DNA from 2 places in the Synechococcus sp. A15-24 genome. Region 1 is predicted to be linked to the other one. Evidence: predicted binding sites of a transcription regulator. Region 1 holds the regulator's gene; the other holds the start of a gene.

Region 1 (7,360 bases):
CAGGATCCACCAACACCAGGCCGCACTTGGCACGACCGGGGTCAAGTCCCACCAGATGGCTCATGGCTCCATGATCACCCTGACGGCGACAGGATCCGCCGTGTCGCTGCTGCGGACAGCGATCACCTGCAGCTCGAGCGGTTCGTTGTCGGTTCGATCCACCAGCGCGAGACCCAGCTCGTTCAGTGCGCTGCCATCGAACTGCAGTCCTTCACTGAGCGAACCACGGCGTTGAACTTCTGCAAAGGCTGAAGCCAGCAGCAGGTTGAGCCGTGTTCTGACCGCCTCTGATCCGCGTTCGTCCTGCTCGAGGGTGGTGGTGGCCAGCACCTCGTCGACGCGGGTGATGGTTCTGTTCGGCTTCACATCCGGGTAGGCATACACCACGGACTCACCCCGCAGCACATTGCCAGCCGAACGCATCGACACGACCCAGGTGCCGGATTGACGCAGGGTTTGTTGCAGCCGTTCCACATCTCCTCGGGGAACCAGCAGGATCTGACGATCCGGGGTTTCCCCTGGTCTGACCCTTACGTAGGCGGTTTGGTTGGCTTCCTGCAGCAACCGATCCACCACCTGCTTGGCCTGACCTGGTTTCTCCAGCCTCACCGTGGCAGTCGCCAGGGCCTGGCCACTGCGCAGTACAACGGATCCACGGCGCAAGGCCAGCAGGTCCTGCTCTAAAGACTTGAGCTCCTTTTCCCCAGCCTTGATCCGATCGCGCACACCGCGCAATTCGGCTTCCGTCCGCTGAATATCGACGTCCCTGGCCTGGATGTCGGCGTTCAGTCGGTTCCGTTCCTGCTCCAGTTGACGCTTTTGCTGTTGCAGTGGTTCCAGCTCTCGGCGAAGGGTTGCGGACCGTTGCCGGGTGGAAATTAATTCCGCCTCGATCCGCTCCGTCGCTGACCGAGCCTCGCGCCGCTCCGTTTCGGCCGCATCAAGGGCCGCACGGCTGTCCCTGAGTCTGGCCTGGAGGGCATCGAGCTCGAACAGTCCAACCCGAAGCTGGCGGCTCACCAGGAGCAGAAGACCCAGGGACAGAGCACTGATCAGGCTGCCGGTGAGCACTGTGATCAAGACAGCTGTGCGACGCGGCCTCAGATTGAACAGGCTGAGCCGAGCCTTTCCCACGCGACTGCCCAGCCGATCCCCCAGGGTCGACAGCACGCCTCCGAGGATCAGCAAAGCCAGGATCAGCAGCCAGCCGCTCATCAGACCCCCATCGCACGGGGGGTGGACTCAGCTGAACCGCTTGGCCAGGGCGATGGGATCCAACACCGTGATCTTCTTGCGGTCAATCTGCACGAGTCCGGATTGGCGCAAGTCTCCCAGCAGACGGGTGATGGTGACGCGTGTGGAGCCGATCGCTTCGGCAATGGCTTGATGAGACAGGCGCAGATCAATCGTGATGCCAAGTTCATCGGGCACGCCGAAATCCCTGCACAGCACGAGCAGAAAACTCACCAATCGGGATGACATATCGCGATGGGTGAGGGTTTCGATCATCGTTTCCGTCTGCAGGATCCGACTGGAGAGACCCTGCAGAAGACGCAGGCCGACACCGGTGTCCGCCTCGATGGCAGCACGCACAGAGGCGGCCGGTGCGGTCACCATTTCCACCCGCGTGAAGGCAACAGCGTGATAAAAGCGGTCGGATCGGTGTCCGGTGAGCAGTGACAGCACTCCGAACAGGCTGTTTTCCCGCAGAAGCGCCACGGTGATCTCTTCGCCTGATTCGTACACCCTGGACAGGCGCACGGCTCCGCGACGGATCAGGTACACCCTTTCGGCCGGATCCCCCGGGAAGAAAATCGTCTTGTTGCGTTCCACCAACTCGGTGCTGGCTCCATCCAGATCACGGATGACATCCAGAAGGGTGCGGTTTCGTTCGGCTGCACCCGCAACCTGCGGTTGCTGGGGGGAATAGCGACTGAAACCACTGTTAGCCACCATGGTTTCCTCGCAACTGCTGGGAAGTTACGAATGTGCCCTGACGAGCCATGTAGTCGTTATTACGAAATCGCTGAACCGGCGGCTGTGGCCAGGGCGAAACGCTGACCTTGCATCAGCTCCTGAAGTCCTGATTCAGCCAGGTTGAGCATGGCATCGAGTTCGGAGCGGCTGAAGGGTGCCTGCTCTGCCGTCCCTTGCAGTTCCAGCAGGCGGCCATCACCGGCGGTGACCACATTGAGATCCACGTCGGCACGGCTGTCTTCGCTGTAGTCGAGATCCAGCAGCGGGATCCCGTCGATCAACCCTACCGAAACCGCCGCCAGCTGCTGGCGAATCGGATCCTGCGTCAACACACCCTGGGAGCGGAGTTGATCACAGGCTCGGCGCAAGGCGATCCAGGCCCCGGTGATCGAGGCGGTGCGGGTGCCGGCGTCGGCCTGGATCACATCGCAGTCGATCAGCAGCGTGCGCTCGCCGAGGGCGTCCATGTTGAGAACAGCCCGGAGACTGCGACCGATCAGGCGTTGGATCTCCTGCGTTCTGCCCGAGAGTTTCATCAACTCTCGCGACTGCCGTTGCGGTGTCGAACCGGGAAGCAGTCGATATTCAGCGCTGAGCCAGCCGCAACCGTTCCCCCGGCGCCAGCGGGGGACGTCCTCCTCCAAGGAAACGCTGCAGAGCACTGCGGTACGGCCCGTACGCACGATGAGGGAGCTGAGGGCGAAGGACATCGGATCCCAGTCCACGGAGAAGGGGCGCAACTCACTAGCTCCCCGGCCATCGGCCCGCGGGGGCGTGGGTGCAGGCATCGGCGCATCACAGCTGTCATCAAGCCTGACAGGCGATGCCCCGGCTTGATGGAACGTCACACCATGGATGGTGTCTTGACCCTTGTGGGGTGGCTTTGCACCGCTACATTCAAGGTCTGCCGGGATCTCCCGGATGCCTGCAGCCGAGATGACCGCCAGCCTCACCTCAAGCCATCGTTCCTCGGACTCCGTGGCTCAGGACCACAGGTCTCTGGAGCAGGCTGGTCTCCTTCCGTTGGTGCCGGTTCGCCCACCCCTGCAGCTGGTGGAGCCGGAGGGGCAGCTTCAGGTTCACACCGCGACCTATCGCGGCAGCTTCTCCAGTGTTCTCAGCCAGGCGATGCGCACCGCTGGGCTGGGCAGTCGAGTGCTGATTGCTCAATTCCTCAAAGGTGGGGTGCATCAGGGACCGCAAGGTTGCGTACGTCTTTGCGGCGGACTCACCTGGCTCCGCCCCGATGTACCGGCTTGTCTTTCTCAAGCTGATCACCCTGGTGGTGCGGCGGCTGTTGATGCGGTTTGGCAGTCCTGCCGTCGCCATCTGCGTGATGGCGACATCGATCAGCTGGTTCTGGATGAAGTCGGCCTCGCCGTTGGGTTGGGCTACGTCGAGGAGGGCGCGCTGCTGGATGCCCTCGACCAGCGGCCGCCCGCCATGGATGTGGTGATCACAGGGCCCGCCATTCCCCCCAGCATCGTGGCCATGGCTGATCAGGTCACCCAATTGCGTCGAGGTTTCTGATGCTCAAGAACGATCGCTGGATCGCCGAACAGGCCGCGCAGGGCATGCTCGAACCCTTCCAGAAGGGCTTGGTCCGCCATCTGGATCCCGAGCAGCAGGCCAGGCCTGTGCTGAGTTTCGGTTGTTCCTCCTATGGCTATGACCTGCGCCTTTCAGCGCAGGAATTCATGATTTTTCGCCATGTGCCGGGCACGGTGATGAATCCCAAGCGCTTCAACCCCGCCAACCTCGAGCCGACGCCGTTGCATGAGGACGAGGACGGTCGTTATTTCATCCTGCCGGCCCATTCCTATGGCCTTGGCGTTGCGCTGGAGAAGATGCGCGTCCCGCCCAACATCACGGTGATCTGCCTTGGCAAGAGCACCTATGCCCGTCTGGGCATCATCGTGAACACCACGCCTGCAGAAGCGAGCTGGGAAGGACACCTCACCCTTGAGTTCAGCAACAGCTCCGGTGCCGACTGCCGCATTTACGCCGAAGAAGGGATCTGTCAGCTGTTGTTCTTCGAGGGAGATCCCTGCGACACCACCTACAGCGATCGCCAGGGCAAATATCAACATCAACCGGAGCGGGTCACCCTGGCTCGGATCTAAGGGGCCAGCCTGGCGCGGTGAAGCCTGCTTTTCTTATACCAGCCCGCAAATTCAGGGGCCCAGGCCACCATGTGCGGCCACATCAGATCGCAGAGCTGGCGGATTTCCAGCTGCGCGTCGAGCTTGGCCCGTAGATCCATGAAGTGCAGAAAGGCCCGCAGACTGAAGCTCACCACGAAGTGCTGGCGATAGTCGAAGGGAAGGATGCCCCGGGCATGCTCTTCAGCGAAGCCTGCTGTTAGCAGGTCGCGATAACGCTCAGCTGAGGCTCGGCAATGGTCGAGGTCCAGGGCCCGCTGGCTTTCGGTATAGGCGTATTTCTTGCCCTGGCGATCGCTGTAGTCACCGACCGGTCGCAGGTAGAACACCTCCTCAAGATCCAGATCGCCGTTGGCAGCGCGGCAGATGCGCTCACCGGTGTATCGCATCGACTGCACATCAAAGCTGACGCCCACCCGGTGGGTGCGTGCCTGCTGCATGACAGAATGGGGGAACCAACCCACATTCAGCACGATCTGGGCGTGCTCCATCGGGCCGTAATGACCGCGTTCCCCAGCCAGCAGGCGTTTGACGCAGATCTCCCCCGCCCGTTGTTCATCGGGCCAGTTCTCACGATCAGCCGCGACGAAGCCCTCGCTGTAGTCCTGATGCATGGCCGCATACACACAGAGCTGAGGGTTGGGTGTGGCAGCGATCAGATCAACCCGGAAGCGATCCATGGTGATGACGACGGGTCAGTGTGGTGATCATGCCGCTGATGACGGCAAGCTGCCCGCATGAATCCACTGCACGGTGATCAACCGTGGCTGCGGGGACCAGACGTTGAGGATGCCTGTTGTGGTGCGTCGTCCGTGCGTTCACTGACACGACCCAGCCCCTGCAAGGACGGCAGTGGGGAGTCCTGAATCAACGCATCGGCGAGAAGGGAGAGTTCCTCGCCCCGTCGCAGGCCAATGGAGCGGCCGACGGCATCACCCTCGGCATTGAACAGATTGAGCTGGGGGATTCCGTTGACGTCGTAGCGATCAACCAGGTCCTGCCAGCGCGGGTTGTCAACGTTCACCATCACCACGTCCAGCTGTTGTTGCGTGCTCTGCTCAAGCTTCAGCATCGCCGGAGCCATCTCGCGGCAGACCTGGCACCAGTCGGCATAGAACTCAATCATCGTCGGACGCCCGTTGCTGAGGGCGACGTCAGGAGTTAGGGAACGCCGGGCCAGCTGTTCCAGAGGGGATCCGCTCTGCAATCCACCCCGCATCATGGTGAGACCAACAGCCAGGACGATGGCGGCCACCACAAGCACGATCCGTTGAACAGGACCCAGCAGTGGTTGTGGAGAACTGCCTGTCATGGCCTTGTCTGGGGGTGAATCCACTTTGGCAGTCACCTCTGATCCCCGTGATTAGCGTGAGGCCATGGGTTGTTTTGGTCTCCTGAACCTGCCGCTGCGGGCGCCGATGCTCAACGTGCTCTTCGTAGTCGCTGTGGTGATGGGCCACCAGTGGTCAATGGCCCAGATCCAGTTCATGCACTCCCGCAGCATCTCTCTGGAACTGCTGTTCGTTGTTGAAGGGGTACAGCTGCTGGCGGTGTTGGTGATCTGCACCATGCCGGACTTGCTGATGCGGAGACTCTCGTTGGTGATGGCGTCCAGTCGGGTCATGACCCTGCTCGTCACGCTTTTGATGGTGATCGTCCTTGGGATTTACCTGCTGAGGCTGAACTTGCTGTCTGATCTGCTGATCCTGGCTTCAGCGCTGTTGTTGGCGCGGCTTGATCTAGTCCGTCTTGGGGTGATGACTGCCCCCCGGCGCTCGCTGTTGCTGTTGGGAATCGTTCTCGTTGCCGGAATTGGACTTGGCCACTGTTTACCCCATCCCCTCGGCGCGGTCGTCGCACCCGGGCCACGCGTGGTCTGAGTAACCCAAAAGATTGTCGAGAACTTTTTTGGTGTAGTAGCGGGTTTCGGCGTAAGGAATCCGCTCCACCCAGAGTTCGATGTCCTCGTCGTTGCGGGGCTGAGGCCAGGAACGCACCGTGCCAGGGCCGGCGTTGTAGCTGGCAATGCTGAGGAAAGCATCCTCTTCCCAGAGCTGCAGCAGTGATCTCAGGTACGCAGCCCCGAGGGAGATGTTTGTCGAAGGCTCCATCAGCTCATGCTCCGAAAGCGGTTTCCCGGCGACGGAGGCGGCCGTTTCGGGCATGAGTTGCATCACACCAACGGCTCCAGCAATTGAACGCACGCCTGGAGAAAAGCGCGACTCCTGTTTTGCGATGGCCAACAACAACGTTGGATCCACCCCGTGCTGCGTCGATGCGGACTGGATGGCTTGTTGGAAGACGACAGGGTTCTGGCTCCGTTGCAGCAGCAGTCGCTGCCGACAGCTCGTGGGCACCCATCGCACACTCAGTCGCCAGAGCTGATCGAGGCCGCGCCAGGGGTCATTCACGCTGAGCCGCAGTCGTCCCTCCACCAACTGTTCCTCTGCTGCCAGGGGGTCTCGGGGATCACGCAGCGATAGCCAGGCGTCCCATGCCTGTTCGGTGAGCCCCAGCCTCCAGAGGGTGTCCACCTCTGGATAGCGACTGTTGAGAGGAGCCCACACCGGGACGGGCAGGGTTGTTGATGGTTTATTCAGATGCAGGGTCTTGGCTTCACCCAGACGCACTTCTGCCCGCCAGCGGTAATACCCTGGGCGGTGGGTGCCGATCAATCGCCGCCAATGGCGTTTGGCGGCGGTGCTGTTGCCTGTCCGTTCTTCAGTGAGCCCCAGCCAGAACAGTTGCCGTGCTTCCAGAGGGGGCGGCAAGGTGCCTGCAGGCAGGGCCATCAACAGGTCCCGGGCCCGTTCCCACTGCTCATCGAGCAGGGCAAACCGAGCTTCATCCCACTGCAGCTGCCAGCTATCGCGGTCGTCAGGCCACCGTTTGAGCACGTTGATGGCGCCATTGCCAGCATTGAGCCGAACCTGTGCCGCGGCCATAGCAGCGGAGCGCTCCGCCAGGGCTGGCGGAATGGCTTCTACGAGTGCCGGGTCCGGCAGCAGAGGCTCCATCAGCAGACGAACAGCTTCATCACTGGCCAATGATTTCGGCTGCCGCTGGGTGAGCTCCAACAGCATTAGTTTCCCTTGGATGCGCTGCTCCTCACCACCCCGCAACAGGGCACGCCCCACGGCGAGCGCTGTCTCCGCTCCAGCTGCTTTCCCTTGCAGACAGTCCAAGGCGGGGGATCCGGCTCCGAGCATGGCCAGGGCCCA
Region 2 (7,360 bases), 930 kb from region 1:
CTATCCCTGGCGCGACGAGGCTCGACGAACTGAGCAGAATCACCCCTGACGGGCCAGATCACCCCTGCTAGAACCAGTACATCCGTACCAAAAGCATGGCATGGCTCTGGCGAGCAAAGACGCACCGCCGTTCCTCGGCTTCAAGGCTGGAGACCTGGTGCTCGTTGAACCGCTCTCAGCCGACACCGCTGCAGACGCCGACTGGTGGATGGGCTGGATCATCCATGTGGATGGAGGAGCACGAGATCCGCGCGTGCCGACGCTGTTCCAGGTCGCTGACTGCGATACAGGCCATGTGCGCTGGATCAGCGCTGATGAAGCGACCCGGCTGGTCCTGAGCGGCCTGGAAACCATCAATATTGTGGACTTCACATCGAAGCGGCGCAAGCGCTTGTCGTGAGGCCTGAACAAACAGATCAGACCCTTTTATTCACATGCTTTGATGGAGTTGATTTGACATTGAGATGGCAAGATATTTACTGCGAGGTGGCAACAAGATTTGTGCCAATATCGATCCCTGTAGGTTGGACATATTTATCTACAAAGACGGCCAGGGCAATAACATCAATGCCCTGTTATCTGTAAAAGCAGAACGTCAACTTCTGAAGACAATCCAGATGCCATCGCTACCCATCCAAGCGCGTATGCAGCTGGCCATGAGCCGCATCAGCGCCTGAGGGTGGGAATCACTTGATCCACTCCGTGGTCGGCAACCCCTCCACAGAAGCCACCATCACCCATACGACCGTTGGGGTGTCTCCTTTGTTTTCCACATAGTGCGGCTCTGAGGCACCCTCAATGAAGCTCTCGCCAGGCTTGAACACACTGCTCACCTCACGGCCATCCGGCTGCACACGAGTGTTGAGCAGCTCACCGGAATCGGTGGCCTGCACATAAACCAACATCGGTGCAGGGTGGGTGTGCAGTGGGATCTTGCCCCCCGCAGGGAGCTCAACGCGGAACAGACGCAACTCCGGCTTGCCCTCGGGATACGTCAGATCGGTGCCATTGAGGGTCTGGCTGCCGCTGAAGATCGCCTCGATCTTGGCGTCCGTCGATGCAGCATCCGACGATGCCTGACCGCCGGAGCTTGTTGGCTCCCCGGCGCAACCGACAACACCAACCATCAAAAGGGCAGAGGCTGCCATCGAAGGAAGAGTTGTTTTCAGCATGTGGCGGGTCAGGGAAGGTGATGCCAGCAGTTTGCCGCGATTTTTCAGGCCACCCAGCGATCTGCATCCATGATCCGTTTAATCAACAGCCCAAGCCGCTTGACCTCGCTGAAGTTCACGTCCTTCACCGGCTGATCGAGACCGCTGTCGATCCAGGCCCCATCACGTTTCTCGTAAATCGTGAAGTCCTGTTCCAGGCCTTCACGCCGGATGCAGTACGTCACACCATCGTCATGGAGAAATTCGGCGGAATGCAGCTGCAGAACCATCAATCGGTGACGTTACTCCTGCGATGTTGGCAATAGCTTGCTCAGAGCCACACATCTGGATCCATGACGGCCGCACCCTTGCCCAGTACCGGTGCAGTGACAGGCCTCGGCGAAACCCTGGCCCTTTTTCGGGATCCGTCCTTCAGCCAACGCCGCTTCAGTGAGCTGGGAGATGTGTTCGAGACCAAACTGCTGGCCCAAAGCATCGTGTTCATCCGCGGAGAACGCGCCATCGGTGATCTGCTGAAGCAGGAAGACTGCCTTCAAGGCTGGTGGCCGGACAGCGTGCGGCAACTACTGGGCAGCAAGTCGTTGGCCAACCGCAGCGGTGCAGACCACAAAGCGCGTCGCCGGGTGGTGGGTCAGCTGTTCTCAAGTGCAGCCCTGAGCCGCTACACCCCAGCCATCGAAGCCCTGGTCAAGGACCTTGCCAACGAGCTGCAACAGGCAGATGGCCCGATCCCCCTGGCTGCACGGATGCGGCGCTTTGCCTTTTCGGTGATCGCCACCACGGTGCTGGGGCTGGAGGCCGAGAACCGCGATGCCCTGTTCGCCGATTTCGATATCTGGACCCGCGCCCTGTTTTCCATCCCCCTTGCCTTGCCAGGAACGCCTTTCGCGCGGGCCCTTGCCGCACGGCAACGGTTGCTGGCTCGGCTGAAGACTGTGCTGCAAACCAACAACAACAGGCAACAGGGCGGTCTTGATCTGCTCAGCGGCGGACTGGATGAAGCGGGACTCCCACTAGATGACGATGACCTGGTTGAGCAGCTGCTGCTGCTGCTGTTCGCTGGCTACGAGACCACGGCATCGTCATTGAGCTGCCTGTTTCGAGCCCTGCTGCTCAACCCAGAGGTGGAACAGTGGCTCATGCAGGATCTGAACAGCCACGAACGCCCGTCGAGGCTGGATGCCACAGTGCTTGAGGTGATGCGCATGACGCCACCGGTGGGCGGTTTTTTCCGGCAGAACACCCAGTCGATCGAGCTGGCCGATGTGGCGATTCCCCAGGGAAAGGTGATTCAGGTGGTGCTGAGCTCATCGAGCACCACAGACCAGACCGACTTGGAAACCTTCCGGCCCCAGCGTCATCTGGATGGATCGTTCCAACAGACCCTGCTTCCCTTCGGCGGCGGTGAACGGGTCTGCCTGGGTAAGGCCCTGGCGGAACTGGAAATCCGTTTGATGGCGGTGGGACTGTTGCAGCGCGTTGAGCTGCATCTCGAGCCCGATCAGGATCTCAACCTGCAGTTGATTCCCAGCCCAACGCCTCGGGATGGACTGCTGGTGACGGCCACAGCCCGTTGATCAGCAGACGTCAATCCTTCTTGGGAGGCTTGATCAATTCACCGGTCTGCAACGACACCACTGCAAAACTCCCCACGAACACCAGTGCGACCACCACCAGAACAACGGTGGTGACGTTGCTGATCTCCAGCTCACCGAGCATGAAGGCCAAGGGAACAGGCATCGGAACCTCTACGGAAGCGAGAGCCTAAAGCTGGGGTGTGATGGCGTCGTTGGGGAAAAACTCCTCAAACACACAGATGCGATCGGCCCAGCGCATCTCCACCTCAAAACGCATCAAGCGGTGGCGCACCCACATCAGGGTGTCGACATCAATGGGTTTGTGAACCTTCTGCTTTTGCGCCCTGAACCAGTCGTCCTTGTTCTGATGAGAGTTCATTGAACTGAGAATGAGCACTCACACCGTAAGGACGGTGCTGAATGGCGCAGCCAACGTCACCATCCGTAAGCATCGATGCACACAGGTATCAGCCAAAAGTGTTCATCTGATCATGATCTTCAGAGAATCTTTGCGTTCTCATCCTTCTGAAGAGGTCGTCTGATCCTTCATTTGGTCGCCATCGCAGCAGTGCTGGGGGTGCACGGAGGAGGACATTGTTGAAATCATTCCACTTGATCAATGCCCCTCAACCCTGTCGTGAAGCTGTTGAAATCAACATCGACAGTCAAATCAAACGCAGACAAAACAAAACCAGCTCTACTTCCACGACCTCTTCGACCGGATCCAATTCGTCCACGAAAACAATCCATCGAAACCAGCTGGGACGAACTCCGGCAGGAATACTCGGGGCTCGGTTGAGGCGGTTTCCGCAAATTTCTCTGTTGTGTAGCGGCATGAACGACAGAACCCTGGACAGAGCCTGTAGAACATTGATGTAGCAACAGCTACAACACGTTCACCTCACCACCGGTGAGGCGCAGTTCGACTCAGGCCATGGAACGGGGACCTGAGCTTGCTTCGAGGAACCCATCATGACCCTGACCTATCGCGGCCAGACGTACGTCCAGAACAACGCTGCTGCCACCAACTGCAAGCGTCCGGCTCTCGTGTACCGCGGCCACAAAGTGGCTCAGTGAGCAGCACTTTGAAGCAGCTTAATCGCCCCGCTTCGGCGGGGCTTTTTTTGTGCTTTCAGCCAACGGTTAATTCACCATCAACGCCGTATTGGTGCAGACATTGCTTCACCGTGAGCACCGACACAGTGCTGCCCGTATCAGCATCAAACAAGGCATAAGGACAACCCCGCACAACACAACGACGACGTGCATCGACGTAGGCATCAAACAGGGTCTGGTGGGAACATTCCTCCACCCAGCCACTGCTGCTCAAGTAGCGCGTCAGGATCATGCGCCCGGCACAGATGCTTTCGTGATGGCCCATGGATCCACCGGGTGGCTGAAGTTACCTGAACTCTTCGGGATCACAGCACGTTGATCAGTTTTCCGTGTTGTTCAGCACAACCAACATGCTCAGGAGGAGCGCGTTAGGACAGGGTGTCGATCCACTGGGAATGCCACTGTTCGTCTGTGCCGGCTGCAGCATGCGCATCGAGCGATCGATGGCCACCTATCTGCGTCTGAAAGGCAGGGTGCTGTGCTCCACCTGTCTGGACCAGATGGAGTCTGAATTGACCACTGGCAGTGACCGAAACGTGGCAGCCCCATCGGTGCCGACTCAGGAATCACCGATGAGCTGAGAGCCGATCAGGCCTTGGTCCTGAAGGTCTGGCTGGTACGACGTCATTCCGTAGCTGATCACACCGCGCGTGCCACCGGTGCCGCAGACAGTGGCAGGGCGGAGAAACCTAGGGTTCCGATCCCATCAGGGATGTCTGGTCCAAGAGGTTTCGGTCGGTTCTGCCGGCTGCACGGAGGGACAAAAGCCCGGGAGACCGCAACAACCCCAACTCTCCCTTCGATGTCATCCCCAACGGACCCCAACGGGGCCTTTCAGCGTTCGCATCCCAGCGAAGGCATGCAGGCGCTCGAGAAGGAACGCAAGTTGCCCCTCACCGGCTGGCAACAGGAAGTTGATCAGGCCAAGCGCCTGGGTCTCGAAGCTGCGGAAAGCATCGTTGACCGCAACATCTCCACCTTTTCGCGAGGTGAGCTCCCGCATTTCGCCGGCATCAACACCTTCATGAAGGCTCCCTACCTGGAGGATGTGAACCAGGTGGGCAATTACGACGTGGCCATCGTCGGAGTCCCCCACGATTGCGGAACCACCTACCGCCCCGGCACCCGCTTCGGGCCCCAGGGCATCCGTCGCATCTCAGCCCTTTACACCCCCTACAACTACGAAATGGGGGTTGATCTGCGCGAACAGATCACCCTCTGCGATGTCGGCGACATCTTCACCATTCCGGCCAACAACGAGAAAAGCTTCGATCAGATCTCCAAGGGCATCGCCCACGTGTTCGCCAGCGGCGCCTTCCCGATCATTCTCGGCGGCGACCACTCCATCGGCTTCCCAACCGTCCGCGGCGTCTGCCGCTATCTGGGTGACAAGAAAGTGGGCATCATCCACTTCGACCGTCACGTCGACACCCAGGAGATCGACCTGGACGAGCGGATGCACACCTGTCCGTGGTTCCACGCCACCAACATGGCCAACGCTCCGGCCGAGAACCTGGTGCAGCTCGGCATCGGCGGCTGGCAGGTGCCGCGCGAAGGCGTGAAGGTCTGCCGCGAACGTGGCACCAACGTGCTCACCGTCACGGACATCACCGAGATGGGTCTGGAGGCGGCATCCAAATACGCCATCGAACGCGCCACCGACGGCACCGACTGCGTTTACATCTCCTTTGACATCGACTGCATCGATGCCGGCTTCGTGCCGGGCACCGGCTGGCCCGAACCCGGCGGCCTGCTGCCGCGCGAGGCGCTCAAGCTGCTGGAACTGATCGTGCGCAATGTTCCGGTGTGCGGTCTCGAAATCGTGGAGGTTTCGCCGCCATATGACATCAGCGACATGACCTCGCTGATGGCCACCCGCGTGATCTGCGACGCCATGGCCCATCTCGTGGTCAGCGGCCAGCTCCCCCGCAAGGGCAAGCCGGCCTGGATCAGCGATGTCTGCAACATGAACGTCGATCAGAAGTGGAGGTAGGCCATGCATGAAGTCGACATGACCAAGTGCCTGCTGATCTCCCTCAATGAATGGCGGCGGGATCGGGACGATCCCTCAGCAATGGTGGATACTGTGCACCTCGATGTGGGCCGCTTCACCTGCGTTGAGCCCGATCAGCTGGTGACGACCTACAACGCCGCGGTGCAGGGCACCTGGCTCGATGGTTCCCGGCTCACCATCACCGACATTTCCTTCGTCGGTCGCTGTCTGGCCTGCAACAGCACCTATGACCCTGTGCCGGAGAGCGCCTACCGCTCCCCCTGCTGCGATCACCCACTTGAGGAGATCGTCAGCGGCCGGGAACTGCGGATCCGCAACATCGATTACCGCAGTGCTGCCGGCGCTGCCCTTGAGTCCGGCTCCATCCAGCGCATGCGCTGACAACCCAAATACCTCCATTTAGCCATGCACATGCCCCTTGAGGACACCCTCGGTCTCAACCTCCTCGCCGCCAACCAGCACCAGGCGGAGCACAACCACGAGCATTTCCAGGCCTGGAACGTGCTCTGCCTCAACCTAATGAGCAGCCCCGGTGCCGGCAAGACCGCCCTGCTCGAACGCTCCCTGCCGGCGTTGGCCGCCAATCACAAGATGGCGGTGCTGGAGGGCGACATGACCACCCAGCTCGATGCCGAGCGTCTGGAAGCCGTCGGCATTCCAGTGGTGCCGATCACCACCGGTCGGGCCTGTCATCTCGATGCCGCCATGGTGAGCGGCGGACTCACTTTGCTGAAGCAACGCCTGGATCCAACCCAGCTCGATCTGCTTCTGGTGGAGAACGTCGGCAACCTTGTTTGCCCCGCTGAATTCGATGTGGGGGAACACCACAAGGTGGCTCTGCTCAGCGTCACCGAGGGCGACGACAAACCGCTCAAGTACCCGCTGATGTTCCGCCAGGCGGATGTGGTGCTGATCACCAAGGTGGATCTGCTGCCCCACCTGCAGGTGGAGCTGGCGGCGATCCGCCGCAACATCCTCAGCATCAACCCCAACGCCACGGTGATCGAGGTCTCCGCCCTCAGCGGCGAAGGCCTAGATGTCTGGCACCAGTGGGTGCGGCAGGCCCTTGCCGATCGCACCGCCGTCTCCTCTGCTGCAGCCAGGGCTGCAGACCAGTCCCCCGCTCTGGCCACCGCCTGAGCCCCGATCCCGTCATCCACCCATCACGCCGATGCCATGACCAAGCAACTCCGCAATCTCCTGATCGCCGGCCTGGCGATCGTTCTGGCCGTCGCCTGTTCCAAGCCCTCAACCCCAACTGTGGGCGGCACCCCGATCGTTCTCGGCTACAGCAACTGGGCCGGTTGGTGGCCCTGGGCCATCGCCGTTGAAGAGAAGCTGTTCGAAAAGAATGGCGTGAATGTAGAGATGAAGTGGTTCGACGGCTACGTGCAGTCGATGGAAACCTTCGCCGCCGGCAAGATCGACGGCAATTCCCAGACCCTGAACGACACCATCTCCTTCCTGCCAGGCGAGAACGG

The links. The regulator NtcA, encoded in region 1, controls nitrogen genes in cyanobacteria. The targets are predictions, from matches to a motif close to GTANCNNNNGNTAC.
Region 2: a site for NtcA is predicted at 3,625-3,638, ahead of SynA1524_RS07060 (DUF4278 domain-containing protein). Genes of this name have one in related genera too.

The regions. Positions count from the first base shown of each region.
Region 1 is NZ_CP047960.1:324,284-331,643, forward strand. Features, by position in the region: gene SynA1524_RS01605 (RuvC family protein) at 1-64, opposite strand, end outside; gene SynA1524_RS01610 (DUF3084 family protein) at 61-1,215, opposite strand; gene ntcA (global nitrogen regulator NtcA) at 1,243-1,956, opposite strand; gene rph (ribonuclease PH) at 2,016-2,765, opposite strand; gene SynA1524_RS01625 (cob(I)yrinic acid a,c-diamide adenosyltransferase) at 2,914-3,507, shown strand; gene dcd (dCTP deaminase) at 3,507-4,100, shown strand; gene thyX (FAD-dependent thymidylate synthase) at 4,097-4,819, opposite strand; gene SynA1524_RS01640 (thioredoxin family protein) at 4,897-5,451, opposite strand; gene SynA1524_RS01645 (hypothetical protein) at 5,516-6,019, shown strand; gene SynA1524_RS01650 (lytic transglycosylase domain-containing protein) at 5,969-7,360, opposite strand, start outside.
Region 2 is NZ_CP047960.1:1,256,163-1,263,522, forward strand. Features, by position in the region: gene SynA1524_RS07020 (DUF924 family protein) at 1-49, shown strand, start outside; gene SynA1524_RS07025 (DUF3104 domain-containing protein) at 101-400, shown strand; gene SynA1524_RS07030 (hypothetical protein) at 525-677, shown strand; gene SynA1524_RS07035 (cupin domain-containing protein) at 687-1,148, opposite strand; gene SynA1524_RS07040 (hypothetical protein) at 1,217-1,441, opposite strand; gene SynA1524_RS07045 (cytochrome P450) at 1,505-2,749, shown strand; gene SynA1524_RS07050 (hypothetical protein) at 2,760-2,912, opposite strand; gene SynA1524_RS07055 (hypothetical protein) at 2,937-3,128, opposite strand; gene SynA1524_RS07060 (DUF4278 domain-containing protein) at 3,722-3,826, shown strand; gene SynA1524_RS07065 (hypothetical protein) at 3,882-4,097, opposite strand; gene SynA1524_RS07070 (hypothetical protein) at 4,261-4,446, shown strand; guanidine-I (ykkC/yxkD leader) riboswitch at 4,544-4,642, shown strand; gene speB (agmatinase) at 4,668-5,858, shown strand; gene SynA1524_RS07080 (hydrogenase maturation nickel metallochaperone HypA) at 5,862-6,260, shown strand; gene hypB (hydrogenase nickel incorporation protein HypB) at 6,285-7,019, shown strand; gene SynA1524_RS07090 (ABC transporter substrate-binding protein) at 7,056-7,360, shown strand, end outside.